Regions from separate parts of the Faecalibacillus intestinalis genome, predicted to be linked through region 2. Evidence: predicted binding sites of a transcription regulator. Region 2 holds the regulator's gene; each other region holds the start of a gene.
What was found. Region 2 encodes HrcA, which represses chaperone genes, less so after heat shock. Its sites were predicted from a motif close to TTTTAGCACTNNNNNNNNNNNAGTGCTAAAA; they were not measured.

Region 1 (10,664 bases), 1.1 Mb from region 2:
TATATCAATATCATCATTACTAATCATTTGTTTAACATAATTTTTGAATTCTTTAATGATATTAGCTTGATCTTTTAAAATACTATGTTGACTAGCAAGAGTAGAAGTATATTCTTTAAGTGAATAAATAGTTACAACATTATCATTATAATGATTGACAAGAGGAACATATTGAATATTTTCAATACTGATTTCATCTTCTTTTTTAACAAAATCAAAACATACCATTCCTTCTAACTGATTATAAACATCTTTCATCGTACTTAAAAAATTACCTAAAGAATAAATAACAAGTGTATGATTGATTTTTTCAATAGGTTGAATTAAATGAGGATGATTTCCAATTACAACATCAACACCTAAATCAGCAAAATAGTGAGCATATTCTTGTTGTAAATCAGATAATTCACTATGTCCTTCTTTACCCCAATGAACAGCTACAATAACTACATCACTTTGAGCTTTAGCGTTGTTTACATCTTCTTTAATTTGTTCCTTATCTAATTGTCCTAATATATAAGGATACGTTTTTAATTGTTTTTGAATAGATTTATAGTTGGTTGTTTCATTAACACCAAAAGTATAAGCTAAAAGACTAAAACGAATTCCGTTTTTTTCAATGACTCTTATTGTTTGCCGGTCTTCTTGATTTTCATATAGTCCAGAAAAGAGAATATCGGAATGTTGTTTCCAAATATGTGCAGATGATATCAAAGCATTTTTTCCTAGATCCATGGAATGATTTGTAGCACTAGAAGCCATATTAAATCCTGTATCTTGTAGATCATCAATTAAAGATTCAGGAGAATTAAAATTAGGATAACCTTTAATTCCATAAGAATCACCAGCAATCAAAGTTTCTTGATTAATATAAGCTAAATCATGATCAGAAATATATTTTTTTATATTTTGATAACAAGGTTTAAAATTATAGGTTGTATTATTTCCTTGTTTTAAGGCATATTGATAAACATTTTCATGGATAATATTGTCTCCTACTGCAACAAAGGAAACAGTAGGATAGGATGTGTTTTTTTTATTTTTTTTATGTATTGTTCTAGGTTGGATAAGAGTAGAATAATAAGAAAATATAAAATAAAAAAGTAAACATAGTGTTATTAAGAAAGTGATTGAAACAAAGAATATTTTTTTCTTATTTATTTTTTTCATATATTTTCCAGCCTTTCCTTTTGATTATAAATATATTATTATTAATTTAATAAAAAATAAACATTTTGGAGAAAAAAATGAAAAACAGTGAAACATTTGAACGATATGAAATAGAATACCAAAACGCCGATTATTATGGTGAATATAAATATGCGGATTTATTATCAAAGCTTTCTAATCTTGCAACTAAAAATGCGATGGAAATAGGTTTGTGGAAGGAAAGTTTTAATGGAAAATATGGTTGGGTATTAGTTAAACAAACAGTTAAATTAAAAAGACCACTATTAGTAGGAGAGGAACTGATAGTTTCTACCCGTGCTAAAGGGGAAAGAAAAATTCAATATTTTAGAACCTATGATTTAAAAATTAATGATGAAGTTGTAGGAGGCATTTATTCTATTTGGACATTAATAGATATTGAAAAAAGAAGAATTGTCAGACCACAAAAAGTAGGAATTACAATTCCTGAATGTGAAGAATATTCGAGTTTTGTAGAAAAATACGAGCCGCTTTTAGATATAGAGACTCAAAAAGTTCAAACAAGAGAAGTCATGTATAGTGATATTGATTTAAATAAGCATATGAATAATGCAAGATATCTTGAATGGGTCATGGATCTTCTTCCTCAAAACGTATTAGAAAAATATTTTATTGGAGAAATGACAATGCACTATCAAAAAGAAATTGCTCCAGAGAGTATTGTGGATTTATATTATGGGCAAGAAGATGATCATTTTAAAATAGAATTTAAGATTGCAGAACAAATACATTTTGTCATATCAGGAAGATTTAAAGAAAAGAAAGAGTAATGGATAAAGTTATATCATAATATACTAAGAAAAAAGTGATTCTCATTTAAAACAAGAATCACTTTTCTTATCTATTAATACATTGCAGGAGTTGGAACTTCGTTTTTAGAAGTATCTTTTGCATCGGCAATACCTGCTTCGGTTGTAATGAATAATGAAGCAATACTGCAAGCATTTAATAATGCGCTACGAGTGACTTTAGTTGGATCAATGATTCCTTTTTCAAACATATCGACCCATTGTCCATTTTTAGCATCAAAACCATAATTCTTTTGCGCAGTTTTTTGGCTTTCAACAATGTCTTCTGCATTATATCCAGCATTTTCAGCAATTTGTTGAATTGGAGCAAATAAGGCTTCCATGACAATATGAATACCTTTTTGAACATCTACATTATCAGATTTTAATTGAGGTTTAACTTCTTTATATGCTTCTACTAAAGCAGCACCACCACCAATAACAATACCTTCTTCAACAGCGGCTTTAGTGGCGTTTAAAGCATCTTCAATACGTAATTTCTTTTCTTTAAGTTCACTTTCAGTTGTTGCTCCTACTTTAATAGTAGCGACACCATTTGATAATTTACCTAAACGTTCTTTTAATTGTTTTTGATCATAAGAAGAAGTTGTTTTCGCTAATTGATTTTCAATACTTTCAATACGTTGTTTTAAACTATCTGATGGATTATTACCAGCAATCATTGTTGTATGATTTTTTGTAACGATTACTTTTTTAATTGTTCCTAATTGATCAAGAGTAACATCTTTTAATTCCATAGAAATATCTTTATTAATAAAGGTACTACCAGTTAAAGCAGCAATATCTTGTAATAATTCTTTTTGGTTATCTCCAAATCCAGGAGCTTTTGTTGCGACAACATTGAATGTTCCTCTTAGTTTATTTAAAACAAGGGTTGAAATAACTTCGTTTTCAAAGTCATCAGCAATTAATAATAGTGGTTTATTACTTTGAACGATTTGTTCAAGAATTGGAAGAATTTCTTGTAAATTATTGATTTTATGATTTGTAATAAAGATATAAGGATTTTCCATTTCAACAGTCATTTTATCATGATCTGTGACCATATAAGGAGAAACATATCCTTTATCATATTGCATACCTTCATTGATTTCTAAGACGTTGTCAAAACTATTAGATTCATCAACATTGATAATTCCATTTTTACCAACTTTATCCATTGCTGAAGCAATCAATTGACCAATTTCTTCATTACCAGCTGAAATAGTCGCTACTGAAGCAATATCTTGACTTGTTTCTACTTTATGTGAATTTTTCAAAACAACATCAGCAACTTCTTTACCTGCTTTTTCAATACCTTCACGCATTAAAACAGGATTAGCTCCTTTATCTACAGCTTTCAATCCATTCACGATCATATTTCGAGCAAGAATGGTTGCAGTTGTTGTCCCATCACCAGCTACATCATTGGTTTTATTGGCTACTTCATATACAAGCTTAGCTCCCATATTTTCAAATTTATCTTCAAGTTCTATTTCCTTAGCGATACTTACACCATCATTTGTAATTAATGGAGAACCATAACCTTTATCTAAGACCACATTACGTCCTTTAGGACCTAATGTTACACTAACTGCATCCGCTAAAACATTCACACCTTTTAACATTGATTGACGTGCGTCATTTGAAAATCTTACTTCTTTACTCATAAATATCTGCCCCCTTATTCAAATTTTGCAATAATATCTTTTTCATCAATAACAATATAATCTTGATCGTCTACAGTTACCTTAGATCCTGAATATTCTTTATAAATTACACGATCATTTTCTTTTAATGATGAAGTACATTCATCACCAACGGCAATGACACTGGCAATAGATGGAACTTCTTTCTTTTCTGTTGATAAAACAATTCCACTTGCTGTCTTATTTTCTTTTTCTTCTTTTTTAATTAATACAAACTTATGCAATGGTTTAATCATACTATTCACTCCTTTAGCACTCACCATATCCTTGTGCTAATTTGTATTATAGTCTTATATGTTAACTTAATGTGAACTTTTTAGCACTTAAATCAATTAAGTGCTAAATCGAGGTTACAAAAAAGTGCCTACTTTACCAAATAAAAAAGCTACTTTATGATGTTAGTGAAAGGAAGGATAAGAAATGATTAATAAAGAAAATTGGAAAGAAAATTATACACATATTTCAAATGAAGTGATTGATAATGAAAAGGTTTTAAGAGTTGTTAAAAGTGGAAAAATTAATGAATATGATGAAAATACATACGCTAAATTAGTTGATTCATCATTTCATAATGGAATTATTGAAGTGAAGATGTTAAGTCGTTTATTAAAAGATGCTCCTGATTTTGCCAGAGGGTTTATTGGTATTGATTATCGTATTAATGAAGATGATACAAAGTTTGAATCATTTTATGTAAGACCAACAAATGGTAGACAATGTGATGATTCAGTAAGAAAGCAGCATGGTTGTCAATATTTTTCTTATCCAACCTATACATTTGCTTATTTTAGAGAACATGGTATTACAAAATATGAAAATCAAGTAGATATTGATTTAAATGAATGGATTAGTTTAAAAGCTGTGATTGAAGATGAAAAAGCAGCTTTCTATTTAAATGATGATCTTCAACCATTATTAGTGGTAGATCAAATGATTCATGATAAATCAATGAGAGGAAATATTGGTTTCTTTGTAGATATTGGAACAGAAGCTTTCTTTAAAGATTTAAAAATTACTTATTTTGATTAAAAGATAATTTCTAGAGGTCTAACAGCGTTAGACTTCTTTTTTATGGCTTTTATATTTTGTAATATTTAACCTTTTAAATGGTAGAGATGTTAAAATTATATTCAATATCTTTTTTTGATGAGATTAGGAAAATTATTGCATTTTTAAATGTAGAAGGTTTCCTTTTGACAAAATTTTAATTTGATATAATAAAGATAGAGGAAGGTGGAAATACCAATGAGAATGTATCTAATTATGAAAGATTTTATAAATTCAAATATATATCTCTCACTAGATTACTTTGTTCAAAAGTATGATGTTTCAAAAAGAACGATTCAAAATGACTTATCATACTTAATGCGTATTTCTCCTCGAAAAGGTTTTACATTTCATAACAAAAGAGGTTCTGGATATCTCTTAGAAATAACAAATGAAGAATTGTTTAAAGATTTTATGGAAAGCTTAAATGAAGGTATCTATTTTCAGGTTAAAGAAAGACCAGCACAAATTTTAGCTTATCTTGCTATTCAAACAGGATATATTTCAATGGATAACATTGCTGATACTTTTCAAGTATCTAAGACAGTTGTAAAGCATGATATGAAAGATGTTGAAAATCTAGCAAAGAGTTATCATTTTGAATTAGAGAGAAAAACACATTATGGTATTTTGTTACGTTATGAATTAGCTTCTTTTAAAAAGTATTTAGTTGAAGAATATTTAAATCAAAATGTTTTTATTCAAACGGCAGTAAATGATGTTATTGAAGAATTTAATGACATTGAACAAAAGTTAATTAGACAGTTGAATAAAGAAGGATTGAAAATCAACTATAATGAACTTTTAAATGTGATTGAGTATTTAAAAATTGTTATTTATATTGCACATAGACAAGATGAACAAAAAGAGGAATTTATTTTTGATAAAAATAATGAAATTCATCGAATTGTTGAATTCTTAGTTGGAATATTAGAAAAGAAATATGCTATAGGATTAAGTAAAAAAAGCATAGAAGAGATTTTAAAAGTTTTACAAAAAAATATAAAAAGAGAAATAGGTTCAATATCTTCTTTTACAAATTATTTAAAAGAAGACATTGAAGAATTTATAAAACAAATAGATGAAAAATATGATACGAAATTTCTTGAAGATGAAGACTTTAAGAAAATGTTGTTAACACATGTTTCATTATTAATAGATAGATTACATAATAAAATTTCATATCAAAATCCATTAGCCAATGAGCTAAATATTACATACCCAATGATGTTTAATATCGCTCTTCAATTTTGTAGCATGTTACATGAAAAATACAACGTTGAAGTGACATTTGATGAAATTGGTTTTGTAGCGATGCATTTTGCATCACATATGGAAAAGGAAAAACAAGGTAAATTGTTATCTTATAATCGTATTGGAATTGTTTGTTCATCAGGTGGTGGAAGTGCTTATATGATCAAGATACAAATTGAATCATTATTTCCTCAAGCAGAGGTAAAAACATTTTCATTTTTACAACAAGATGAATTGAAAACATTTCAACCTGATTTAATTTTTACAATCATGCCTTTATCTCAAGAAATCAAGGCACCAATTATTTATATCAAAGAACTTCTTGATGATAAGGATTTAGTTAAGATTAAACAAATTTTACAATGTGAAGAATATGATCCTTATACTTTGATTCAAGATAATCCTATGTATTATTCATTTTTTTCTAAAGATTTTTTTAAATTTATAGAAGCAGATAGTTATGAAAATATTATTCGGATGATGGGACAAGAATTAGAGGAAAAAGGTTATGGTAAAAAAGGCTATACTGATTTGATTTTTGAACGTGAATCGTATGTAAGTACTATTTATACAAATGGAGTTTGTATACCCCATCCACTTGAAACAGACGCACTTAAAAATATGATTTCTGTAGCTATTTTAAAGAAACCCTTTGTACAAAATGGCAAAGAAATAAAAATAGTTTTTATGATTTGTTTAAAGAAAGATCAAGTTGAAATATATAAAGTAATAACTAAAAAGTTATATCGTTTAATGCAAAAGAGTAATTATGTTGAAATGTTAACGAAGGTTGATTCTTTTGAAGAAATGATGAGTTTAATGAAAGAAATAGGAGGTGGAAATAATGAATAGTGAATTGTTAAAAGAATTGAGTAATGCTGATAGTGTAGCATCAGTAGAAGATGAGGTAAGATCAATTCTTTATCGAGAATTAGCAAAATATAGTGATGAAGTTTTTAGTGATCGTTTAGGAAGCATTATTTTTCATAAAAAAGGGACTTCACCAAACCCTTTAAAAATCATGTTTTGTGCTCATATAGATGAAGTAGGTTTTATGGTAAGACATATTTCTGATATTGGTTTTGTATATTTAGTGGCTTTAGGTTCAGTTTTAAATAAAAGCAAAGAAATGCAAATGGTTAGAATTACGACGCAAGATGGTAAAAAAGTGGAAGGCTTATTAAATGTGACTAAAGATAGCAACGGTAACGTTAAAGAAATGTACGTTGATATTGGAGTTGATAGTGCAGATGAAGTAAAAGCTTTAGGAATTGATGTTGGTGACATGGTTTGTTTTGCTAGTGAAGCAAGACAGATTCAAGATAAAGTGATTGCTGGCAAGGCAATGGACGATCGAACAGGATGCTATGTCATGATAGAAGCGATGAAAAGAATTCATGGAGATGTTGAAAATGATATTTATTTTGTAGGAACAAGTAGTGAAGAAGTTGGTGTAAGAGGTGGTAAAACAGCGACTCATCTTATTGATCCTGATATTGTTTTTGCACTTGATGTTGCGAATAATCCAGAACTTGTTAAAAACTATACGAATCATCGTTTAATTGGTAAAGGACCAATGATTGTTCATTATGATAAAACTCTTTCACCAAATAAAAAATTGATTAAATATGTTAAAGAATTAGCCAGTAAACATGGAATACCTTATCAAAGCGATATGTTCGGTGGAGGAGGAACAGATGCTGGAAATGCACACTTAGAAAAAGGTGGATGTTTGGCACTTGTTTTAGGAATACCACTTAGATATTGTCATGGATCTTATTCATTTGTTCATAGTGATGATTTAGAAAGTTTGACACAGTTAGTTAACTGCTTAATAGATCATTTGACATATCAAGATTATCAAAATTTTATTAATTTTATTGGAGGATAAACAAATGACAGAAACGGAACAAATTATTGTAGGATTAATTTCTTCAGCTGGACAAAGCAAATCTTTAGCTTTTGAAGCATTGAAGAAAGTAAAAACAGGTGAATATGATGAAGCAAGAAAGATATTAGAACAAGCTAAAGAAGCTGATTTACAAGCTCACACTGTTCAAACAAAGCTTATTCAAGCCGAAATGTCAGGCTCTGGAAATAAGCCAGAAGTTGGGTTATTAATGGTTCATGCACAAGACCATTATATGACTTCTCAATTAGCAAGAGATCTAATTGAAGAACTAATAAATGTATTTGAAGCAAAGGAGGGTAAATAATGAGAATTGTATTATGCTGTGCAGGTGGACTTTCTACAACAATGCTTATGAATAGTATGAAAGATACAGTACATAACAGTGCAAAATTAAATGATGCTGATTTTGATTTTATCGCTATTCCAATTGATATTCTACAATCTGAAGCAGACAATTGTGATGTTTTAGTTTTAGGACCACAAGTTGCACATAAATTAGATGCAGTAAAACCTATCATCGAACCTCGTAAGATTCCTTATGTTATTGTTGATCAAGAAACGTATGGAAAAATGGATGGGGCAACTGTCATGAAACAAGCGTTAATTGCGCGTAGAAAAGCAGATTTAAAAAAATAATTTTATGGGGAGGAAAAAAACGATGTACTCAAAATTTGAGAACTTTATGAAAAAGTATTTAGCACCGCTTGCTGATAAAATGGATAAAGAAGTTCATTTGAGCGCTGTTAAAAAAGCAATGGTTGCAATGACACCATTGTTAATTATCGGTAGTTTTTGTTTGATTCCAGAAGCAATTCCAAATATGATTGGAGAAAAACATGTAATTTCTCAATGGATCTTAACAAATTTGGATATTATCTATATTCCTTATAATGTAGGTATGGCTTTAATGTCAGTTTATGTTACTGTAATTATTGCATATCAATTAGCTAACTCTTATAAGTTAGATATTCCAGGATGTGTAACAATGGGATTAGTATCATTCTTAATGTTAGTTGTAGAATTCACAGAAGATGGTGGAATTTCTAAAACTTATTTAGGACCTAAAGGTTTATTCTGTGCAATGTTTGCAGGATTTATCGCTGTTGAATTATTCCGTTGGTGTAAAAAGAAAAACTTTACAATCAAGATGCCAGATACAGTACCTGATTTCGTATCTCGTTCTTTTGAAATGATTCCTATTTCAGTAATCATTATTGGGTTCTTCTTAATTGTACGTATTGTTTGTGTCAATGTATTAAATACAATGCCACCATTAATCTTTACAGCAATCTTTGCACCATTAGTAGGATCTATGGATAATCCAATTGCTTATACTTTCTTAAAAATGTTACAAGCTCTAATATTCTTCTTTGGTATTCATCCATCAGTATTAAGCCCAATTACAAGCCCAATTTCGACTCAATTCTTAGCAGAAAATATTGCTGCTGTTCAAGCTGGTCATGTAGCAACTCACTTCTATGCTCCTGGACCTGAATCAGCATTTGGTAACTTTACAGGTAGTGGTGTTACTATTGGTTGTGTATTCTGGTGCTTAATGAGCAAGAATAAAGCTTTAAAACAAGTTGGTAGATTATCATTTATTCCAGCATTATTTGGAATTAATGAACCAATTCTATTTGGTGCGCCAATCGTATTAAATCCAATGTTCTTTATTCCATTTGTTATTTGTGGTGGTATTATTGGTTCATTAGGTGGATGGGCGATGTATTTAGGTATTATGAAATGTTCAACCTTTACACCACCATATGTAGGAGTATTTTTAGAAGGATTCTTAACGAATATGGATCCTATGTCTATAGTTGTTAATGCAGTACAATTAATACTATCTATTTTAATATGGTATCCATTTGTTAAATCATATGAAAAGACTTATGGTAATAAAGAAGAAGAAACTAATGCTATCAGTGCAGAAGATGCAGCTATCTTAGATGATTTAGACTTAGACTTCTAATTAATAGGCAAGTTTCGACTTGCCTTTATTTGTAGGAGGATTAAAAATGGCAAAAAGAATAAATAAAATACAAGAATTTTTAGATGAAAAAGATATAGATGCTTTATTAATTAAAAGTAAAACAGTAAAAAAATGGATGAATACTATGACTGGTAGTGGTTGTCAAGTATTGATTACAAAAGAACATGGCTATTTAATTGTAGATGGGCGTTATATTACAGAAGCCAAAGAAAAAGAACATGATTTAGAAATTATATTACATAATCCACATTTAACGGGACGTAATTATTTAGGGACAGTAGAAGAAATATTAAAAAAAGAAAATTGTAAAACGCTAGGGGTAGAAGCGTATCAAGTATTAGTTAAGGAATATCAAGAAATAGAAAAATTAGGGATAGAAGTTCTTTTATTGGATCAAGAAATTGCTCATCTTCGTATTGTTAAAGAAGATGAAGAAGTTGAAGCTATGAAAAAATCAATTGCAATTACTGATGAAATCTATCAAAAAGTAATTGAGCACATTCATGTAGGGATGAGTGAATATGAAATTAGCGCTTTAGTACAATATTATTCAATTGCATCTGGTGCACAACAAATGTCTTTTGATACAATAGTAGCAACAGGTGAAAGAACAGCTTTACCACATGGTCGTCCAACTTCAAGAAAAGTAAAAGCACATGAACCTATTATGATTGATTTTGGTATTCAATATCAAAATTATCAATCAGATATGACACGTATGTGTTTTATTGGTGAACCTGATCCAAAAATTA
Region 2 (10,664 bases):
AAAAACTGTATTCATCCCAAAAATCCAGTTATCAATACAACTATAAAAGCCAAAAAAGTGAGATGAAACTGAACTCACCCCACTATATTTACGGTTTTATTTTATGTCATGATATTTGAAACTACTTTTCAAAATCTTGTGGTTTTAATAATTAAAATAAAAGCAGACATTTTCTGTTATATGAGGTTTGCTCTTTTTCGTAATAATAACTAACGCTAATGGATTAGCTGTTTACAATTTTTAAGTTATGTGCTATTAAAGAATTAGATATAGTTATTTTTAATTTCTCTCTTTTCATTAAATTTTTTCCTTATTTATCTTGTCATAGTTATTTTTCTATTCTTAAGCTTATTAAATGTATTTTTAAATCAATTACTTGCTTTAATTAAAGAATATTATTATTAGTTGTTAGCTATTCTTTTAATACACTAATTTTTGAGTAGGTTTACCGTTTATTGTGTTACCAATGTTAAAATCAAATTAGTAAAAAATATCTGGACTATAGCAAGACACCAATAATAGAGCATATAAAAACATGAGGTCTCCTCCATAGAAAAAACCTCATGTTATCTAATTAGCTTCGTTTTAAAAATATCATGTTATTTCATAAAGCCATAAATCCGATGTCTTTTATCTTTAACTCCAAATTGACTATAAAAGTCTATAACACATTTTATTAAATCATAAATCACTATATAGCCATACATTTATATGTGTTATATAGCTTTTATTATTTAATCTTCTTTATTTCTTCTTTGAAGTGCAATATAACCCCCAGCTGTTGCCATAAGTAAAATATATGGTACAACTGACATATCATCACCAGTTTTTATATGAGAGTTATTTTTTGTTGATGATGTTTTATTGTCATCTTCTTTTTTAATACTTGTTTGTATTTGATCATTTGGTTTTTGATTTGGTTGATCATTATTTCCAGTTTGAGAAACTGTTTTTAAATTCTTAATGGCATCTTGTAGAGATGCTAAAGCTTGATCAACTTCATCTTGAGTTGTATTTTCATTTTGTAAAACATCTTTTGCATGATCTAATGCTTCTTTAAATGCTTTCCATGAATCTACCGTATAATCTTTTTCAACAAAATCATTAGTTGTTTCAATAACATTTGATAATTCTTTTTTATCTACTATTACAGGAGCATCAATTAATCCTTTAATAGCCTTATCTAAATCATCATAAGCCTTATTAACTTGTTCTTGAGTAACTTTATCATCAGCCACTACCTTATTAGCTTCATCTAGTGCATCTTTTAATACTTTCCATGATTCAGGAGTATAATCTTTTTCAACTAATTCTTTAGTTGTTTCCATAATTTTTAATAACTCTGTTTTATCCGCTGCTATAGGAGCATCAATTAATCCTTTAATAGCCTTATCTAAATCATCATAAGCCTTATCAACTTGTTCTTGTGTGGCAGTTTTATTTTCTAAAACTTTTAATGCCTTATTATAAGAAGTTTTTAAATCATTCCATGAATCTACTGTATAATCAGCTTCGTTTAATTTTTGTACTTCTTCTATTAATCTTGATAAATCAGTAGTATCAGCTGCATTTTTTAATGCATCGATAGCATTTCTTAAATTTGTTTCTACAGTTGTAGTATCAGTAGTACCTTTAACATATTCCTTTTGACCAGCGATTAAAGCATCAACCATATTAGACACTAAAACGGAAGACTTACCGCTTATATCTAATTCTTCAGCTTCATTAATCATATCTCTTAAAGTGTTATCTTCTTGTGGTTGTTCATAAGCAAATTTTACTTCAGAAACTTGATACCAATAACCTGGTTTAGCTACAGTTAAACGGACTCTGACATATTTTACTGCTGTTTTTTCAAATGTTGCTGTGTAATCTAAATCATTTTCCGTAATTGATCCAACTTTAGTCCATTTTTCACCATCTAATGAAACTTCAATATCTGCACCTTTTAAAGCATCAGGACCTACATTAGAAGGTTGAATAACTTGAACACTTGTCATGTTGACAGCTGTAGGAAAAGTAAATTTAAATTCTTTATCCGCTGCTTGTTCTTGTCCAAACCAGCACTTAGTATTCAAATCATTATCTAACATTTTTTCATAACTATATTCTTTAGTTGGATACCATTGATTCTTTTCGTAATAGTTATCTGTTGCAGTAATTGATGGCGTATTTCCATCAGGTTTTACTAAGTTTGATTTAGCAGTTTTAATTGCTTCATAAGCTCCTTTAGCAGTCTCAGCATTTAAAGTATCGCTAGATAATAATGCTTTACCAGCATCTACAGCTTGTTTATATGCTTCATATCCACCAACATAATCATCTTGTTTTAGTGGATATGTACTTTGTACATATAATGAATAATATTCTATTTTAACTGCTTTTGCTTTAGCTTCGATAAGTTCATCATATACTTCATCAACTTCTGCTTGTGTTGCATCAGTTTTATCATTAATAGCTTTAGCAGCTATTAATGCTGTTTTATATTCACTAAATGTTTCATTGATATAATCTTTTTCTTTTAATGCATTTGTTACTTCATTATTTAAAGCTGCTTTATCTGTATATAATTCATAAGTAAATACATAAACAGCACCTTCTTTAGTATAAGTACCAGTAATTGGTTTATTATCAATTACACGATATCCATAAATAGGATCTGCACTAAATTCAAATTTTTCACCAACTGTTCCATATTTAGTTACTTCATGTTTTAATTCTTGATTGTTTTCATCTACGAAACGAATAGTAATTTTACCTAAATCACCCGCTGTTAAGAATTCCCCAACATCTGGTAATGTAGATCCTTTTTCAAATCCAGCAACATTACCTAATTTAGTATAATTTTCTTGGAAACTATCAAAATCAGTAATTGAATTACTACTTGTATTCCATGATTTAGAAGCTAATGCACGTAACTCATCAGCAATATCTTCAGTAATTACATCTTCACTACATAAATTTGGATTATCACACCAAATTGCCAATGAAGCACCCTTGATAAAATCAGAACCATCATTTACAGCTGGATTTCCTTGGAACTTTCCAGGTGACCATTCATTATAGATTTTACGATCTGCATTTAAGTTATCAAATGAATGTTGTTCTCTGCCATCTGTAGGTTTACTATTACGTAATACATAATAGAAAAAGCTTGCATTGATATTGTAAATTGTATCATGGCCTTTATTAATGAATGTTTGTAAATTTGCAATACTTGAATTCCATGACATTTGTGACCAGAAATCAATTCCAATATAGTCATGCATTTTTATTTTTTGTGCACCTTCATAAGAATTTTCACCATAATAAACACCATCATTCCAAATTCTTGGTGTAAATCCACGATTATGTACATATTCTGCTAAATCATTGATATATCCAGTAATTACATCTTTCCAAATATATCCTTGACCATATTTTTTAACTGCATATGAATTTAATACACTCTTATATTCTGTAGTAAATGGTGCACGGTCAAACTCCATATACTCATCGCCACCAATATGGAAATCAGTACATCCTTCAAATAGATCCATATATTCATCATATAAACTACGAATATATGCAATAGCTTCAGGATTAGTAACATCTAAACCAGATTTATAATGATTTCCACTAGTATTAACTTGCCCATATTCTGGATGAGCTTTTAAAATTTGATCAACATGACCTGGACTATCAAATGATGGAATAACATTAATACCATATTTTTTAGCTTCTGCTAATATTTCTCTCACTTCTGTCTTTGTTAAATATTGATCAGAAACGATAGATGGATCTGTTTCACATTCAATTCTAAATCCCATATTTTCAGAAAAATGAATTTGAAGAGCATTCATTTTCATATATGACATTTCTCTAATTTGACGAATAAACCAATCTTTAGAAATATATTTTCTAGCACAATCGACATGTACTCTGCGTTCTGCAACATTTGGATAATCTACGATTTCACCGTAAACTAATCCATCGTTAGTAATAATCAAATTTTGGATTGTTCTTAATCCGTGCATAATAGCATTTTCACTAGCACCAGTTAAACGAACTCCATTTTCTCCAATAGTGATTTTATATGCTTCTTTACTATTAGAGCTACTAGTAATTGAACTTGTTTGATCAATATCAATCAAAATATCTCCATAACTCACATCTTTTTCTTGAGCATAAACCATTGCTAGCGGAGATGAAATAATTTCTTTTTCAACAAATTCTGAATTTACTAATTTTACCACTTCTTGTAATCTTGCATTTTCGATATTAGTTTGATTTGCTAAAACAGCTAATCGACTATCGTTAGTCATTTTCCAAACTTTATGGCTACTATCTGCTTTGTAAGATTGAAGAATAGGATTTGTTAATGCTTGTAATTGTTGATCTGTAAGGTTTGAAATACTGTCGCTAGATGTTGTTGCAACATTGCCTTTAGCTAAAACTGCCTGAAAACCGACTGCTTGACAAATAATAGCAACTACCAAAAGTGCCGGTAAAACTACTTTAAGAAACTTATTCTTCGATACTTTTCCTTTCATTTTCTACTCACTTTAAATTAATAAATTAATACATATACTAGTTTTTATTAATGATGTAAATTAGGTATATAAAACCAAAAACCTTATCTAAAACTTTAATTTATGCTAATTATTATCAATTGTTTTATCAATAATAGAATATTAGTAAATTATTATAATAGAATAGTAATTCTGCTATATTTGTGAATGCCTATTTAAGCGAGTCATAAAACTATAAATAATACCCCTTAACATCAACATTAATCATTCACTAGTGTTTTATGCGTTATTTAAATACTAATTTAACCCCTTTCTTGATTTTTGTTTTCCCTTTTAAAATACAAATATTTAAAGTTAGCGCTTACATCCCTCCTTAAAAAATGTATTGGGTTTAAATAAAATGACCGTATTTTTTTATAAAAACCTAACATCATATTCACTTCTATAAGAATCATATCATGATATAAATATATATTCAATAATATTTAACATATTATCCCGCTTTTTGTGATTTTTTTAACAATTAATAAAAAACATAACAAACTACTACAATTACAAAAAATTTTTTATCCATTAATAAACGCTTAAAAACTGTATTTATCCCAAAAATCCAGTTATCAATACAACTATAAAAGCCAAAAAAGTGAGATGAAACTGAACTCACCCCACTATATTTACTCGCTATTCTATCTTTTAAATCCTTTCTTAAATGATTCAAAGATAGATTCTTTTTTACTTAATTTTTGTAATTGTTCATACAATGATTTTTCTTTACTAGAAAGTTTTGTAGGAATTTTAACTTCAACCTTAACCATTTGATCTCCGTATCCGTTTCCTCTTAAATCTTTGACCCCTTTACCTTTTAATCTTAAAGTTGTTCCAGATTGTGTTCCTGCAGGAATTTTAACTTTCACGTCACCTTGTACTGTTGGTACATCTACCTCACATCCTAAAGTTGCATCAACTGAACTAATAGGAATTGTAACATAAATATTACGTCCTTCACGAATAAAGTGTGTATTGTTTCTTACACGGATTTCTACAAATAAGTCACCATTAGATCCACCATTAGATCCTCTTCCACCTTTACCAGCAACGCGTAATTGTTGACCATCATTGATACCAGCTGGAATATCTAATTGAACAGTAACTGTTTTAGTAATATATCCTTTACCATGACAGTCAGGACATTTAACTTTAATTTCTTTACCAGTACCATTACAATGTGGACATGTTGTTTGTGTTACAAATGTACCAAATGGAGATTGTTGTTGTTTAGAAACAGTTCCTGTACCATTACAATGCGAACATGTTTGTACATCGTTTGGTGTTTTTGCACCACTACCATGACAATGTGGACATTCTGCATCATAAGTTACTTTAATATCTTTTTTAACACCATTGATTGCATCCATGAAATCAATTTCTAGACGCATTAAATGATCATCACCACGACGTGGTCCATTTTGTCTTTGACGACGACTTCCCCCGCCACCAAAGAATGATCCAAAAATATCTCCTAAATCGACATCTTCAAAACCAAATCTACCAAAGCCACCGGCTCCAGCACCACCTGCACCTTGTTCAAAGGCTGCATGTCCATAACGATCATAAGCCGCTCTTTTATTATCATCAGATAAAACTTCGTAAGCTTCTTGAACTTCTTTAAATTTTTCTTCTGCATCAGGTTCTTTACAGATATCGGGATGATATTGTTTTGCTTTTTTACGGTATGCACGTTTTATTTCATCAGCGTTTGCTGTTTTTGAAATCCCTAAGACTTCATAAAAATCTCTTTTACTTGCCATAAAATCATCCTTTCTATAATACTTTTAAAAAACCAAGGAAGAACCTTGGTTTTTTAAGTGATTAGTTCTTTTCTTCGAAATCAGCATCAACAACATTATCATCATTGTTATTTGATGTTGTTTGTCCAGCACCACCATTAGGGTTTGCTTGTTGTTGTTGATAAGCATATGATGCCATTTGTTGAGCCATTTGTTCTAATTCTGACATTTTAGCTTCAAGAGTAGCCATATCATTGTTATCTAAAGCAGTTTTTAATTCAGTTTTTAATTGTTCTGCTTGTTGTTTTTGATTAGCATCAATCTTATCACCTTGTTCAGCTAAAGCTTTATCAATTTCATTGATCATTTGTTCAGCTTTATTTCTTGTTTCGATATCTTTACGTTTCTTTTCATCTTCAGCTTTATTAGCTTCAGCTTCTTTTACCATACGATCGATTTCTTCATCAGATAATCCTGTAGAGTTTTGAATAACGATTGATTGTTCTTTTTGAGTTTTTAAATCTTTAGCTTTAACATTTACGATACCGTTAACGTCAATTGAGAAAGTAACTTCGATTTGAGGTACTCCTCTTGGAGCTGGTTCGATACCATCTAATTTGAATAAACCTAATTGTTTATTATCTCTAGCCATTGATCTTTCACCTTGTAATACGTTGATATCAACAGCTGGTTGATTATCAGCAGCAGTAGAGAATACTTGTGATTTAGTAGTTGGAATTGTTGTATTTCTTTCAATCAATACTGTCATAACTCCACCCATTGTTTCGATACCTAATGAAAGTGGTGTAACATCTAATAATAAGACATCTTTAACGTCACCAGCGATAACTCCACCTTGGATAGCAGCACCCATAGATACAACTTCATCTGGGTTTACTGATTTGTTAGGTTCTTTTCCAAGTAAACGTTTAACAGATTCTTGAACAGCAGGGATACGAGTAGATCCACCAACTAATAATACTTGATCAATTTCACTTGGTTGCATTCCAGCATCACTTAATGCTTGTCTAACTGGTCCTTCAGTAGCTACAACTAAGTCTCTTGTAATTTCATCAAATTTAGCTCTTGTTAATGATAATTCTAAGTGTAATGGTCCAGCAGCACCAGCTGAGATGAATGGTAATGAAATTTGAGTTTGCATTACACCAGATAAGTCTTTTTTAGCTTTTTCTGCAGCTTCTTTAATACGTTGCATTGCCATTTTATCGTTAGATAAATCAATACCATTTTCTTTCTTGAATTCATCTACGATGTAGTCCATGATTTTCTTATCGAAATCATCCCCACCTAATTTATTGTTACCAGCAGTAGCTAATACTTCAAATGTACCATCAGCTAAGTCTAAGATAGATACGTCGAAAGTACCACCACCTAAGTCATAAACTAATACTTTTTGTTCTTGGTCTAATTTATCAAGACCGAATGCTAATGCTGCAGCAGTTGGTTCGTTGATGATACGTTCAACATCTAAACCAGCGATTTTACCAGCATCTTTTGTTGCTTGTCTTTGAGCATCATTAAAATATGCAGGTACAGTGATAACTGCTTTTGTTACTGTTTCACCTAAATAAGCTTCAGCAGTTGCTTTTAAGTTTTGTAAGATCATTGCTGAAATTTCTTGTGGTGTATAAGATTTACCATTTACGTTTTCTTTATGATCAGTACCCATATAACGTTTAACTGACATTACTGTATCAGGGTTTGTTACTGCTTGTCTTTTTGCAGCTTCCCCAACAATAATTTCACCATTTTTGAAAGATACAACTGAAGGTGTTGTACGATTTCCTTCTGGGTTTGCAATTACTTTTACTTCATTGTTTTCTAACACACTTACACATGAGTTTGTAGTTCCTAAGTCAATACCAATAATTTTTGCCATAATATAAATCCTCCTATTTTATTCACTTACTTTTACTAAAGATGCACGAATAACGCGATCTTTTAACATATAACCTTTTTGTAACTCTTCAACAACCATACCAGGTTTAAAGTTTTCATCACTTACAGTCATTACTGCTTGATGGAAGTTAGGATCAAATTCTTTACCTTCAGCTTCAATCACTTTAACTCCTTGGTTTTCTAATAATGTCATGATTTGTTTATAAATCATTTCATATCCTTTTAAGAAGTTTGCCACTTCTTCACTTGGATTTTCAATTGCTAATGATCTTTCAAAGTTATCAACGATTGGTAACATTTGTTCAATAAAACCTTGCATCATGAACTTTAAGTTATTTGCATGTTCATTTTGCATACGTCTTTTAATGTTTTCCATATCCGCAAACACTTTATAATAATCATTTTTCCATTTATCAACTTCACCTTGAAGAATTTTAATTTGATCTTCTTGATCAACTTTTTCCTCTTCAACAACTTCAGCCTCAGCTTCTTTGTTTTCTTCAACTTCTTCAGTTACTTCTTTTTCAACTTTAGTTTCCTCAGCCAATTTGTTCACCTCTATTTCTCATCTTGTTTATCTTCTAAACAAGCCTTTTCAATATTTTCAGATATATACTCTACTAATGCCACTACTTTTTCATAAGGCATTCTTGTTGGACCAATTACCGAAATAGAACCTTTTGATGTTTCCCCTGTTTTAAATGAAGCAGAGATTACTGAAACATCATTCATTTTTCCTAGAGGTGTTTCATTTCCAATATTGATTTGAATACCATCCTCACTCGATAACGGTAGAGTTTTCCACACTTTTGAATTTTCAAAAGCACTTACAAGTCTTCTTAATTTATCCACATCATTAAATTCTGGTTGATAGAGAATATTTTCTTTTCCAGAAAAATAAACACTATTTGAAGCAAATTTAACGAATGCTTCCAAAAACGCATTAAATAATTCTTCATGTTGCTTCACTTGCGTTGTAAGAATTGGTCGAACATCTCGTTCTAAACGAAATGCCACTTCACTGATAGGTGTTCCTATCAATAATTCATTCATCACATTAACACAACTTAATAAATCTTCCATTTCTACATCACTTGAAAATTGGAAAACTTTATTTTCAACATGACCTTGACTTGTAATGATAATTGCTGTTACACGTCCATCATCCAAAGGAACAACAGAGATGCGTTGCAACATATCATCTAAAGCATTTCCTAATGCAACACTTGTAAGATGAGTTAATTCACTCAACATGTTACAACTTTCATGCACCATCTCATTTAAATTTCGACGATGCTTATTAATAATTGTAGCAACTTGATTTTTTGTTCCTTCATCCAAATCAACTTTTCCTAAGTTATGAACATAGAAACGATATCCTTCTTTAGAAGGTACTCTTCCTGAAGAAATATGTGTTTTTTCTAGATAGCCATAATTTTCTAGAAAGTTCATTTCATTACGAATCGTTGCACTTGAATACGGTAGTTGATATTTTACCATCAATGCCTTGGATCCAACCGGTTCAGCATTTTCGATAAATTCTTCAACTATACATTTGAATATCAGCATTTGTCTTGCTGTTAACATCAAGTTCACCACCTTTAGCACTCCTATTTCTCTTGTGCTAAATACATTATACATTTTATTTTAGCACTGTCAACAACTTGGTGCTAAAAAAATAAAAAAATAGCATTCCTGCTATTTCATAAAATCAATTAATATATCATTTAAAACATATTGCCCTTCTTGCGTTGCTTTTAAATAATCATTTTCAATCATCAATCTACCCTTTTCTATATTTCTAGTAACCGCTTCTTTATATAGAACACAAGCATCTTCTTGATATCTTTCTTTAAATTTTTTTAAATCTAAACCTTCTTTTAAACGAAGTGACATCATTATTTGATTAAACATCGTTTCTTCTTTTGTTTCATCAATTGTTGTTGTTTTAAAATCACCATTTAAATATTTAGTAAGTGATCGACTATGTTCTATAATTTGTCCATCAATTTTACTACATGCACCTAATCCTATTCCATAATAATTATCATAATACCAATAAGTTAAATTATGCTTTGATTGATAACCTTGTTTAGCATAATTAGAAATTTCATATTTTTCAAAACCTATTTTTTCTAATTCTTGATCAATGAATAATGTTAATTGATATTCGCTTTCTTCATCTAAAGGTTGATAATTTTTATATTTTAAAATCGTTCCTTCTTCTAAAATCAAAGAATAATAAGAAACATGTTGTAAATTTAAAGTTTGTAAAACTTCTATATCCTTTTGAATATCTTCTTTTGTTTGTTTTGGTAAACCATACATCAAATCAATTGAGATATTATCAAAACCTATTTCTTTAGCGTATTTAATAATATTTTTTACTTGTGTTGTATTATGATGACGATCTATTTCTTTTAATAAATGATCTTGAAATGTTTGT
Region 3 (10,664 bases), 380 kb from region 2:
AGAAAATTTTCCTACCTTACTATAATCATATGAATAAAGTGCAAGCTCATTAATTTCAGTTAATTGATTTTTAATGGTTGTTGAAGTAATTTTATCATTGTTACTACCACTTGCATAATGAACACCTGCAAAAAAGATTGCAATAACTAAAACTATAATTGCTATAACACCACCAATAGCCTTTTTTGACTTTCCAAGAGTATCTAATATTTTCATGTCATCACCCACGAAGATTATATCATAATTTGTCGAAGTAAGATATTATAGGTATAAAAAAAGAATGATTTTAGAAATTATATCTAAAACCATTCTTTTTCTTATTTAACGATTTTACCGTAAACTTCTCTACCACAAGCTGCTGCATTACTTTCATCAGTATCAATATGCATAGCTGTTGCATATGAAGCGCTTACACGACAAACAACATCACCAAAGATCAAAGAACGTCCATCTGTATTAATTTCAACTTTAACGATTTCTTTATCTTTTACTCCAAATTTTTCAGCATCTTCAGGTGTTAAGTGAATATGTCTTTTTGCAGCAATCACGCCACAAGGAATTTCAACTTCTCCTGCAGGACCAACTAATTTACATCCAGCAGTTCCTTCGATATCTCCTGATTCTCTAATTAATGCTTGAACACCAATGCTTCTAGCGTCAGTTAAAGAAATTTCTACTTGAGTTTCTTTTCTTGTAGGTCCTAAAACAGACATATTTAATTCTCCTTTAGGTCCAATTACTTTTACTCTTTCAACACAAGCGAATTGACCAGGTTGAGATAAATCTTTTTTATTTGTTAATTGATGACCTTCACCAAATAAAGTTGCTAAATCTTTATCACTTAAGTGAATATGTCTAGCAGAAGTTTCGACAATAAACATATCTTCCATATTTTTCTCCTCTTTCCATATATTAATACTACATTTATTCTACTCTTTTTATCATTTAATGCCAATAAATTAAAAAAAAATAAAAAAAATTTTTCTCACTTTTGAAATAAATTTATTAATTTGCTAAAAAAAGATTATCAAATCATTGATAAAACATTAAAAAATGTATACAATATAGCTATTTTTTAGGAAAATCATAAAAAAAGTGCTAATCTTTACACATATTACTAAATATGCTATTCTAACTGTACAAAAAAAGGAGGAACCTTTATGAACAAAGAAAATGTAGGTTTATATGATCAGTCATTTGAACATGATAACTGCGGAATAGGGGCCGTTGTTAATATCAAAGGATTAAAAACTTATAAAACAGTAGATGATGCTTTAAAAATCGTTGAACAATTAGAACATCGTGCTGGAAAGGATGCAGCAGGGGAAACTGGAGATGGTGTAGGAATCTTAACACAAATACCAGATGAATATTTTCAAAAGATTATTAAAGATTTTACATTACCTCAAAAAGAACATTATGGAGTTGGAATGTTCTTTATGCCTCAAGATGAAAAAGTACGTTTACGTGTCAAAAAAATGTTTGAAACAGTTGTTAAAAAAGAAGGATTAGAATTTTTAGGTTGGCGTGCTGTACCAACTGTACCTAGTGTTTTAGGGAAAAAAGCATTAGATGCCATGCCATATATTGTCCAAGTATTTATTAAAAAACCTCATGGCGTAAATTGTGGTTTAGATTTTGATAGAAAATTATATCAAGTGAGAAGAATTTTTGAACAAAGTCAATTTGAAGATACTTATGTATGTTCACTTTCAAGTCGTACAATTGTTTATAAAGGAATGTTCTTAGTACAACAACTTCGATTATTCTTTAAAGATTTACAAGATAAAAGTTATAAAAGTGCCATTGCTTTAGTTCATTCACGTTTCTCAACAAATACAATGCCATCATGGAAAAGAGCCCATCCTAATAGATTTATTGTTCACAATGGTGAAATCAATACAATTAAAGGAAATGCGAATAACATGCTCTGTCGAGAAGAAAACATGCAAACAGATGTTGTGGATACTTCAAAAGTATATCCAGTTGTTGATGTCAATGGTTCCGATTCAGCTATGTTAGATAATACATTGGAATTTTTAGTAATGTCAGGTATGGAACTTCCAAGAGCTGTCATGATGTGTATTCCAGAACCTTATGAAAATGATAAAAGCATGTCACAAGCAAAAAAAGATTTCTATGAATATAATGCTACACTTATGGAACCTTGGGATGGACCAGCATCTATCTTATTTAGTGATGGAGACATCATGGGGGCTATCTTAGATAGAAATGGTTTAAGACCATCACGTTATTACATTACAAAAGATCATTATTTAGTATTATCTTCAGAAGTAGGATCATTAGATATTCCAGCTAAAGATATTATTTTAAAAGAAAGACTAAGACCTGGAAAAATGTTATTAGTTGATACTGTTAAAGGTGAACTTATTGAAGATGATGTTTTAAAGGAAACGTATGCAACAAAACAACCTTATGGAGAATGGTTGGAAAGCAATTTAATTAATTTAAAAGATATGAGAATTCCTAGTATTAGAGTAGAAAGATACGAAGGAGAAGAATTAACTAAATTACAAAAAATTCATGGCTATAGTTATGAAGATACAAACTATATTAAAAATTTAGCTTTAACTGGTAATGAAAATATTGTAGCAATGGGAAATGATACACCAATTGCAGCTTTATCAACAAAACATCCACCATTATTTAATTACTTTAAACAATTGTTTGCACAAGTAACCAATCCACCAATCGATGCTATTCGTGAAGAAATCATTACTTCAACAAGTATTTGTATTGGTCGAGATGGAAATATGTTGGAAGATAAACCAGAAAACTGTCATTTATTAAAAATCAATCACCCTATTTTAAGTAATACAGATATTTTAAAAATCAAAAACTTGAAAAAAGAAGGCTTTAAAGTAGGTGAAGTTAATATTACATATATTAAAAATACTTCATTAGAAAAAGCAATTGATCGTGTTTTTGTAGAAGTAGATAAACGTTATCATGAAGGATGTAATATTGTTATTTTATCAGATAGGGCAGTAGATGATAACCATTTACCAATTCCTTCGTTATTAGCTGTTGGAGCTGTTAACTCTTATTTAGTAAGAACTAAAAAACGTAACAGTTTAGCTTTAATTCTTGAATCAGCTGAACCAAGAGAAGTACATCATTATGCGACATTGCTTGGATATGGTGTTTCAGCTATCAATGGTTATTTAGCACAAGATACAATCTTTGATTTAATTGATCAAGGTTTATTAGATAAAGATTATTATGCAGCCGTTGATGATTATAATAGTGGTATTTTACATGGTATTGTTAAAATTGCTTCTAAAATGGGAATTAGTACAATTCAATCTTATCGTGGATCACAAAACTTTGAAGCAATCGGTTTATCAAGTGATTTAGTGAATAAATATTTTTCTAAAACAGTAAGTCGTATTGAAGGAAAAACAATTAAAGATATTGAAAAAGATGTCGAATATAGACATGATCAAGTATATGATCCACTTGGATTAGATGTAGACATCTCATTAAACAGTGCCGGCGATCATAAAGAAAGATCAGGAAAAGAAGAACATTTATATAATCCAGCAACGATTCATAAATTACAACAAGCAACACGTTTAGGTGATTATCAATTATTTAAAGAATATTCAAAAATGATTGATGAAGAAGGAGCACATTTAAACTTAAGAGGTTTAATGCAATTTAAAAAGACAAAATCAATTCCAATTGAAGAAGTTGAACCTGTGGAATCAATTGTTAGAAGATTTAAAACAGGTGCGATGTCTTATGGATCAATTTCAAAAGAAGCACATGAAACAATGGCGATTGCAATGAATAGATTACATGGTAAGTCAAACAGTGGTGAAGGTGGAGAAGATCCAGAAAGATTTGAAACACTTCCTAATGGTGATAGTAAATGTTCAGCTATTAAACAAGTTGCCTCAGGACGTTTTGGAGTAACAAGTGAATACTTATGTAGTGCCAATGAAATTCAAATTAAAATGGCACAAGGAGCAAAACCAGGAGAAGGTGGACACTTACCAGGTGGTAAAGTTTATCCATGGGTTGCCAAAACAAGACACTCTACACCAGGGGTTAGCTTAATTTCACCACCACCACATCATGATATTTATTCAATTGAAGACCTAGCACAATTGATTTATGACTTAAAGAACGCTAATAAAGAAGCACGTATTTCAGTTAAACTTGTATCAGAAGCTGGTGTTGGAACAGTTGCTGCCGGTGTTGCTAAAGCAGGTGCTGGTGTTATCCTTATTTCAGGATATGATGGAGGAACAGGGGCTGCTCCTAAAAACTCAGTTTATAATGCAGGTCTTCCATGGGAATTAGGTTTAGCAGAAGCTCATCAAACATTGATCATGAATGATTTAAGAAGTCGTGTTGTTATTGAAACAGATGGTAAACTCATGACAGGTAGAGATCTCGCAATTGCTACTTTACTTGGAGCAGAAGAATTTGGTTTTGCGACAGCACCACTTGTAACAATGGGCTGCGTTATGATGAGAGTATGTAACTTAGATACATGTCCAGTAGGGGTTGCTACACAAAATCCTATTTTAAGAAAACGTTTTAAAGGTAAACCTGAATATGTTGAAAACTTTATGCGTTTCATTGCTCAAGAATTAAGAGAATATATGGCTCAGCTTGGATTCAAAACAGTTGATGAAATGGTTGGTCGTAGTGATTTATTAGAACCTAAGGATGATGTTGAAAATATTGATTTATCAAAAATCTTAAATAATCCATTTACATCTAGTAAACATAGTCGTCATGAAAAAAATAATGAATATGATTTCAAATTAAATGAAGTCAAAGATACAACAGTTCTTTATAAACAATTTAAAGAAGCTTTAGATAAACATCAAGGTAAAGAAATTGATGTCCATGTTACAAATATCGATCGTTCATTTGGAACACTCTTTGGATCAGAAATTACGAAGAAATATGGAACATCATTAGAAGAAGATACTTTCAAAGTTAACTGCTATGGAGCAGGTGGTCAATCATTTGGTGCTTTCATTCCTCAAGGTTTAACATTACATCTTTATGGAGATAGTAATGACTACTTTGGAAAAGGCTTATCAGGTGGTAAATTAATTGTGGTACCACCAAAAGATTCAACAATTAAACCAGAAGATAATATTATCATTGGTAACGTTGCTTTATATGGAGCAACATCTGGTGAAGTTTATATCAATGGAGTTGCTGGTGAAAGATTTGCCGTACGTAACTCAGGAGCACATGCCGTTGTTGAAGGTATTGGAGATCATGGTCTTGAATATATGACAGGTGGTATGGTTGTTGTTTTAGGAAAAACAGGGCGTAACTTTGCTGCTGGTATGTCTGGAGGTATTGCTTATGTCTATGATCCAGATAATACATTCTATGAACATGTCAATAAAGAACTTGTAGAATATAAAAATGTGAAATCACGTTATGATGAAGATCAATTAAAAGAAATGATTCAAAAACATTATCAATATACAAATTCAAATGTTGCGAAAAAGATTTTAGATGACTTTGGAAATGAAGTTGCACACTTCAAAAAAGTTGTTCCTCATGATTATAAACGTATGATGTCACTTATTAGTTCATTTGAACAACAAGGACTTACAAATGAACAAGCAAAAGTAGAAGCATTCAATGCTTTTAAGAAAGGAATGTAGATTATGGGAAAGCCAACAGGATTTTTAGAAATAGAAAGACAAGTATCAACAGAAGTTGAACCATTAAAACGTATTAAGAACTTTAATGAATTTCATAAACCATTATCTAGAGATGAACAATCATGCCAAGGAGCACGATGCATGGATTGTGGTGTTCCTTTCTGTCAAAATGGAAAAATGATTCAAGGAATGGTATCAGGTTGTCCACTAAACAACTTGATACCTGAATGGAATGATTTAATTTTCCATAAAAATTATAAAGCCGCTTTAAAAAGACTTTTAAAAACAAATAATTTTCCAGAATTCACATCAAGAGTATGTCCTGCTTTATGTGAAGCAGCATGTACTTGTGGATTAAATGGAAATCCCGTTACCGTAAGAGAAAATGAAAATGCAATTATTGAAACAGCTTATGCTTCCAATTGGATGCAACCCCATCCACCTAAACATCGTATTGATAAAAAAATAGCAATTATTGGGTCAGGTCCTTCAGGACTTGCAGCAGCCGATCAATTAAATAAAAGAGGTTATCAAGTAACAGTCTTTGAAAGAGAAGATCGTTTAGGAGGGCTATTAATGTATGGTATTCCTAACATGAAACTTGAAAAACATATTATTGATCGTCGTATTGAATTAATGGAAGAAGAAGGTGTTGTTTTTAAAACAGATGCCGGTATTGAAAATAAAAAACAAGTTCAACAATTATATAAAGAATTTGATCGTGTTATTCTTGCTTGTGGTAGTAAAAAAGCTAGAGATATTAAAGCACCAGGGAGAGATGCTAAAGGTATTTACTTTGCTGTTGATTATTTAACTGGAATTACTAAATCATTACTTAATAGTCAATTAGAAGATCAAACTTTTGTTGAAACAAAAGGTAAAAATGTACTTGTTATTGGTGGTGGAGATACTGGTAATGATTGTGTTGGTTCAGCTATTCGTTTAGGATGTAAAGCAGTTATTCAATTAGAAATGATGCCAGAACCACCTCATGAACGTTTGGATTCAAATCCATGGCCTGAATGGCCACGTGTGAAAAAGACAGATTATGGACAAAATGAATCTATTGCTGTCTTTGGACATGATCCTCGTCTTTATCAAACAACTGTTAAAGAGTTTATTAAAGATGATAAAGGAAATGTAAAACAAGTTGTTATTGTCTCACTTGAATCAAAACAAGTAGAAGGTCGCATGCAAATGGTTCCTGTTAAAGGAAGCGAAAAAACATTAGATGCAGATATTGTTTTAATTGCTGCAGGATTTGTAGGCTGCGAAGATTATGTTGCTAAAGCTTTTGATGTAAAACTTACACCAAGAGGAAATGTGGCAGATGAAAATTACCAAACAAATCAAAAACAATTGTATGTTGCTGGTGATATGCGTAGAGGTCAATCTTTAGTTGTTTGGGCAATTAGAGAAGGACGTGAAGTGGCACGTGCAGTTGATGAAGATTTAATGGGGTATTCTAATTTATAGGATATCAAAATATACTCACAATCATTGATAGAAAACCTTGGGATATTCTCGAGGGCTAAAAGTTAGAGAATATTCTCTGGCTTTTTTTGTAAATATTATTTACAATGATTACTTTTATAAGCTGATTTTTGTAAATGTTAGTTTAAATGATAAGAGAATATTTTATAGATTTATAACCTTATGGTATAATGATAAAAAAGAAGACGGAGGTAGTATATGGCTTTACAAAAAGACTTTTTATGGGGTGGAGCGTTAGCTGCTCACCAATTTGAAGGAGGAGTATTAAATACTTCTAAAGGATATTCTGTAGCGGATGTTATGACAGCAGGAGCACATGGAGTACCTAGAGAAATCACTGATGGTGTGGTAGAAGGTAAATATTATCCTAATCATGTAGGAATTGATTTTTATGGACATTATAAAGAAGATATCGCTATGTTTGCGGATATGGGATTTAAATGTTTTAGAACATCAATTGCATGGACAAGAATTTTCCCATTAGGGGATGAAGAAGAACCTAATGAAGAAGGATTACAATTCTATGATGATGTTTTTGATGAATTATTAAAATATGGTATTGAACCTGTTATTACATTATCACATTTTGAAATGCCTTATCATTTAGCTAAAGAATACGGTGGATTTATGAACCGTAAAACAATTGATTTCTTTGTTAAATTTGCAGAAGTATGTTTCAAAAGATATAAAAATAAAGTTAAATATTGGATGACTTTCAATGAAATTAATAACCAAATGAACTTTAAAAATGATATCTTTGGTTGGACAAACAGTGGAGCTCATTTTGGAAACTATGATAATCCAGAAGAAGCAATGTATATCTGTGGACATCATACATTAGTAGCTTCAGCTAAAGCTGTTAAAATTGGTAAAGAAATCAATCCTGATTTCAAAATTGGAAATATGATTTCTATGGTTCCAATTTATCCATTTAGTTGTCGTCCAGCTGATCAAGTATTAGCACAACAACAAATGCATGATCGTTTCTTTTTCTGCGATGTACAATGCCGTGGACATTATCCTGCTTATGCTTTAAAAATGTTTGAAAGAAAAGGATTCAATATTGATATCACTGAAGAAGATAAAAAAGCATTAGCTGAAGGTACTGTTGATTATATTGGATTTAGTTATTATATGACAAATGTTGTAGATTCAACAGTCACAAAAGATGTTTCAAAATCAACAGATGGTTCAAGTGAACATTCAGTTAAAAACCCATATATTAAAGAATCAGATTGGGGATGGGCTATTGATCCAGAAGGATTAAGATATGCATTAAATATGTTCTATGAAAGATATGAAAAACCATTATTTATTGTAGAAAATGGTTTTGGAGCAATTGATGTTAAAGAAGAAGATGGTTCTTGTCATGATCCATATCGTATTGATTACTTAAGAGCTCATATCGAAGAAATGAAAAAAGCTGTTGAAGAAGATGGTGTTGATTTAATGGGATATACTCCTTGGGGATGTATTGACTGTGTTTCATTTACAACAGGTGAAATGAAAAAACGTTACGGATTTATCTATGTAGATAGAGATAATGAAGGTAATGGAACATTAGAAAGAAGCAAAAAAGATTCTTATGATTGGTATAAGAAAGTTATTGCTTCTAATGGTGAAGAATTATAATATAGAGGAACTTCCAAACGGGAGTTCTTTTTTTACTAAAAGATAATAAAAATATAATGTATTTATTAAAGAACAATCGAACTTATTTGATATAAAATTTTATAAAATAGCCCATTAGAATTTATTTTAGTAAAAAATAGTTATAAATAATAAATAATAGATTGACTTTTACTAAAATTATGCGATAATACTCTAATGGAAGCGGTAACAACAAGAGAAAGGGAAAATTTTATGAAAAACAAAAAAATAAGTAAAGTTGTTTTATCCGTATTGACATCAATGTCAATGCTTAGTTCGTATTCAGCAACAATCTTTGCTGAAACACCAAGTCAAGAAACAGGTGTTGCACATGAACATGATTTAATCGAATTAGAACGTAAAAGTGATTTAATTACAAATGGTGGGTTTGATAATAATGGTGGTTCATGGAAAAAAACAGGAACAGGTACATTTGGAGAAAGTGATGGAAATTATTATGGAAAGTTATCATCAAATTCTAATAATGCAGCAGTTTATCAAGTAGTAAGTTTTAAGAAAAATACAGATTATGTTGTTAAAGGAAAAGTAAAAATTTCTAATGCGAAAGGTCAAGTATTTTTAGCAGTAAAAAATGGTCAATTAAGTGCAGGATTAAAAGATAATAATGGAAAAAAGATTGAAACGACGATTTCTTCATCAGAAGATAAAGCAGGTCAATATCAAGATATAGAATATACTTTTAATTCAGGTGATAATACTTCTGGATCTATTGCTTTTATTAAATGGACAGAAGAAAATGGTAACCAAGATATTATTCAAGAAGAAGTGTGGATCGATGATGTATCCGTTAAAGAAGTAAGCAATGCTTCAGAAGATGATCAATATGAAATGGTTTGGGCTGATGATTTTAATAAAGGTCAATTAGATACTTCAAATTGGGATTATGAATTAGGTTCAATAAGAGGTGTTGAACAAGAACATTATGTAAATGATCCAGAAAATGTTTATGTAAAAGATGGACAATTAGTTTTACAAGTAACTAATAGAGATAAAGAAGATCAATATAAAAATCCTAGAGGCAATAGACAAGTTATTTATAATTCAGGAAGTATTAGAACTCATGGGAAAAGAGAATTTTTATATGGAAGAATTGAAATGAAAGCAAAACTTCCTAAAGGAAAAGGTGCTTTCCCTGCTTTTTGGACATTAGGTTCAGATTTTACGTTAGATGGTAGAATTAGCAGTGAACAAGGTGCTTCGTGGCCAGTTTGCGGTGAAATCGATATCATGGAAATGATTGGTGCAGAAAATGAAGACTTAAATGGAAAAAGCAATAAGAAAGTTTATCAAACTTTACATGCTGGTTCAGCTGCAGATGTAGATCATTCAAAATCTATTTCAACATATACATTACCAAAAGGCATCTTTAATGATGATTATCATATTTTTGGTCTTAATTGGTCTAAAAATAAAATGGAATTTTATGTTGATAATAAAATTGTAGGATCTATTGATTATAGCAATAATGAAGAATATAAAAGATGTTTTAACAGACCACAATATATTCAAATGAATCTAGCAACTGGTGGAAACTGGGCTGGAGATGCTGGAGATAATCTTGCAGGGCAAAAATATGAAATTGATTATGTTTATTATGGTCAAAATGCTCAACAAAAAGCAGATTCTAAGGAATACTATGAAAATGCAATCAAAATCAATGGTGAACATGATGTGACAATGACAGAAGGTGAAACACCTAATTTATTAGAAGGTGTGACTTCTGATCAGGATAGTATTTTAGATTATTCAATTGATAATGAATATTCATTTAAATCAAAAGGTGGACTTACTTCTGTTGATTTAGTTTGTTCAGGTAAAAATGATAAACAAAGT

Region 1: a site for HrcA is predicted at 4,021-4,051, ahead of Fi14EGH31_RS14075 (GroES family chaperonin). Genes of this name have one in related genera too.
Region 3: a site for HrcA is predicted at 1,074-1,104, ahead of gltB (glutamate synthase large subunit). Genes of this name have one in related genera too.

What each region holds. Positions count from the first base shown of each region.
Region 1 covers NZ_AP024085.1:2,647,945-2,658,608, reverse strand. The annotation lists gene Fi14EGH31_RS14090 (CapA family protein) at 1-1,170, opposite strand, end outside; gene Fi14EGH31_RS14085 (acyl-[acyl-carrier-protein] thioesterase) at 1,248-1,979, shown strand; gene groL (chaperonin GroEL) at 2,054-3,667, opposite strand; gene Fi14EGH31_RS14075 (GroES family chaperonin) at 3,682-3,942, opposite strand; gene Fi14EGH31_RS14070 (hypothetical protein) at 4,127-4,735, shown strand; gene Fi14EGH31_RS14065 (BglG family transcription antiterminator) at 4,952-6,859, shown strand; gene ypdE (aminopeptidase) at 6,852-7,898, shown strand; gene Fi14EGH31_RS14055 (PTS lactose/cellobiose transporter subunit IIA) at 7,903-8,223, shown strand; gene Fi14EGH31_RS14050 (PTS sugar transporter subunit IIB) at 8,223-8,555, shown strand; gene Fi14EGH31_RS14045 (PTS sugar transporter subunit IIC) at 8,602-9,891, shown strand; gene Fi14EGH31_RS14040 (M24 family metallopeptidase) at 9,938-10,664, shown strand, end outside.
Region 2 covers NZ_AP024085.1:876,297-886,960, reverse strand. The annotation lists gene Fi14EGH31_RS04630 (family 20 glycosylhydrolase) at 735-4,532, opposite strand; gene dnaJ (molecular chaperone DnaJ) at 5,198-6,319, opposite strand; gene dnaK (molecular chaperone DnaK) at 6,381-8,198, opposite strand; gene grpE (nucleotide exchange factor GrpE) at 8,217-8,774, opposite strand; gene hrcA (heat-inducible transcriptional repressor HrcA) at 8,777-9,805, opposite strand; gene hemW (radical SAM family heme chaperone HemW) at 9,917-10,664, opposite strand, start outside.
Region 3 covers NZ_AP024085.1:495,571-506,234, forward strand. The annotation lists gene Fi14EGH31_RS02725 (DUF4230 domain-containing protein) at 1-216, opposite strand, end outside; gene Fi14EGH31_RS02730 (PduL/EutD family phosphate acyltransferase) at 318-890, opposite strand; gene gltB (glutamate synthase large subunit) at 1,161-5,666, shown strand; gene Fi14EGH31_RS02740 (glutamate synthase subunit beta) at 5,670-7,142, shown strand; gene Fi14EGH31_RS02745 (6-phospho-beta-glucosidase) at 7,359-8,792, shown strand; gene Fi14EGH31_RS02750 (family 16 glycosylhydrolase) at 9,024-10,664, shown strand, end outside.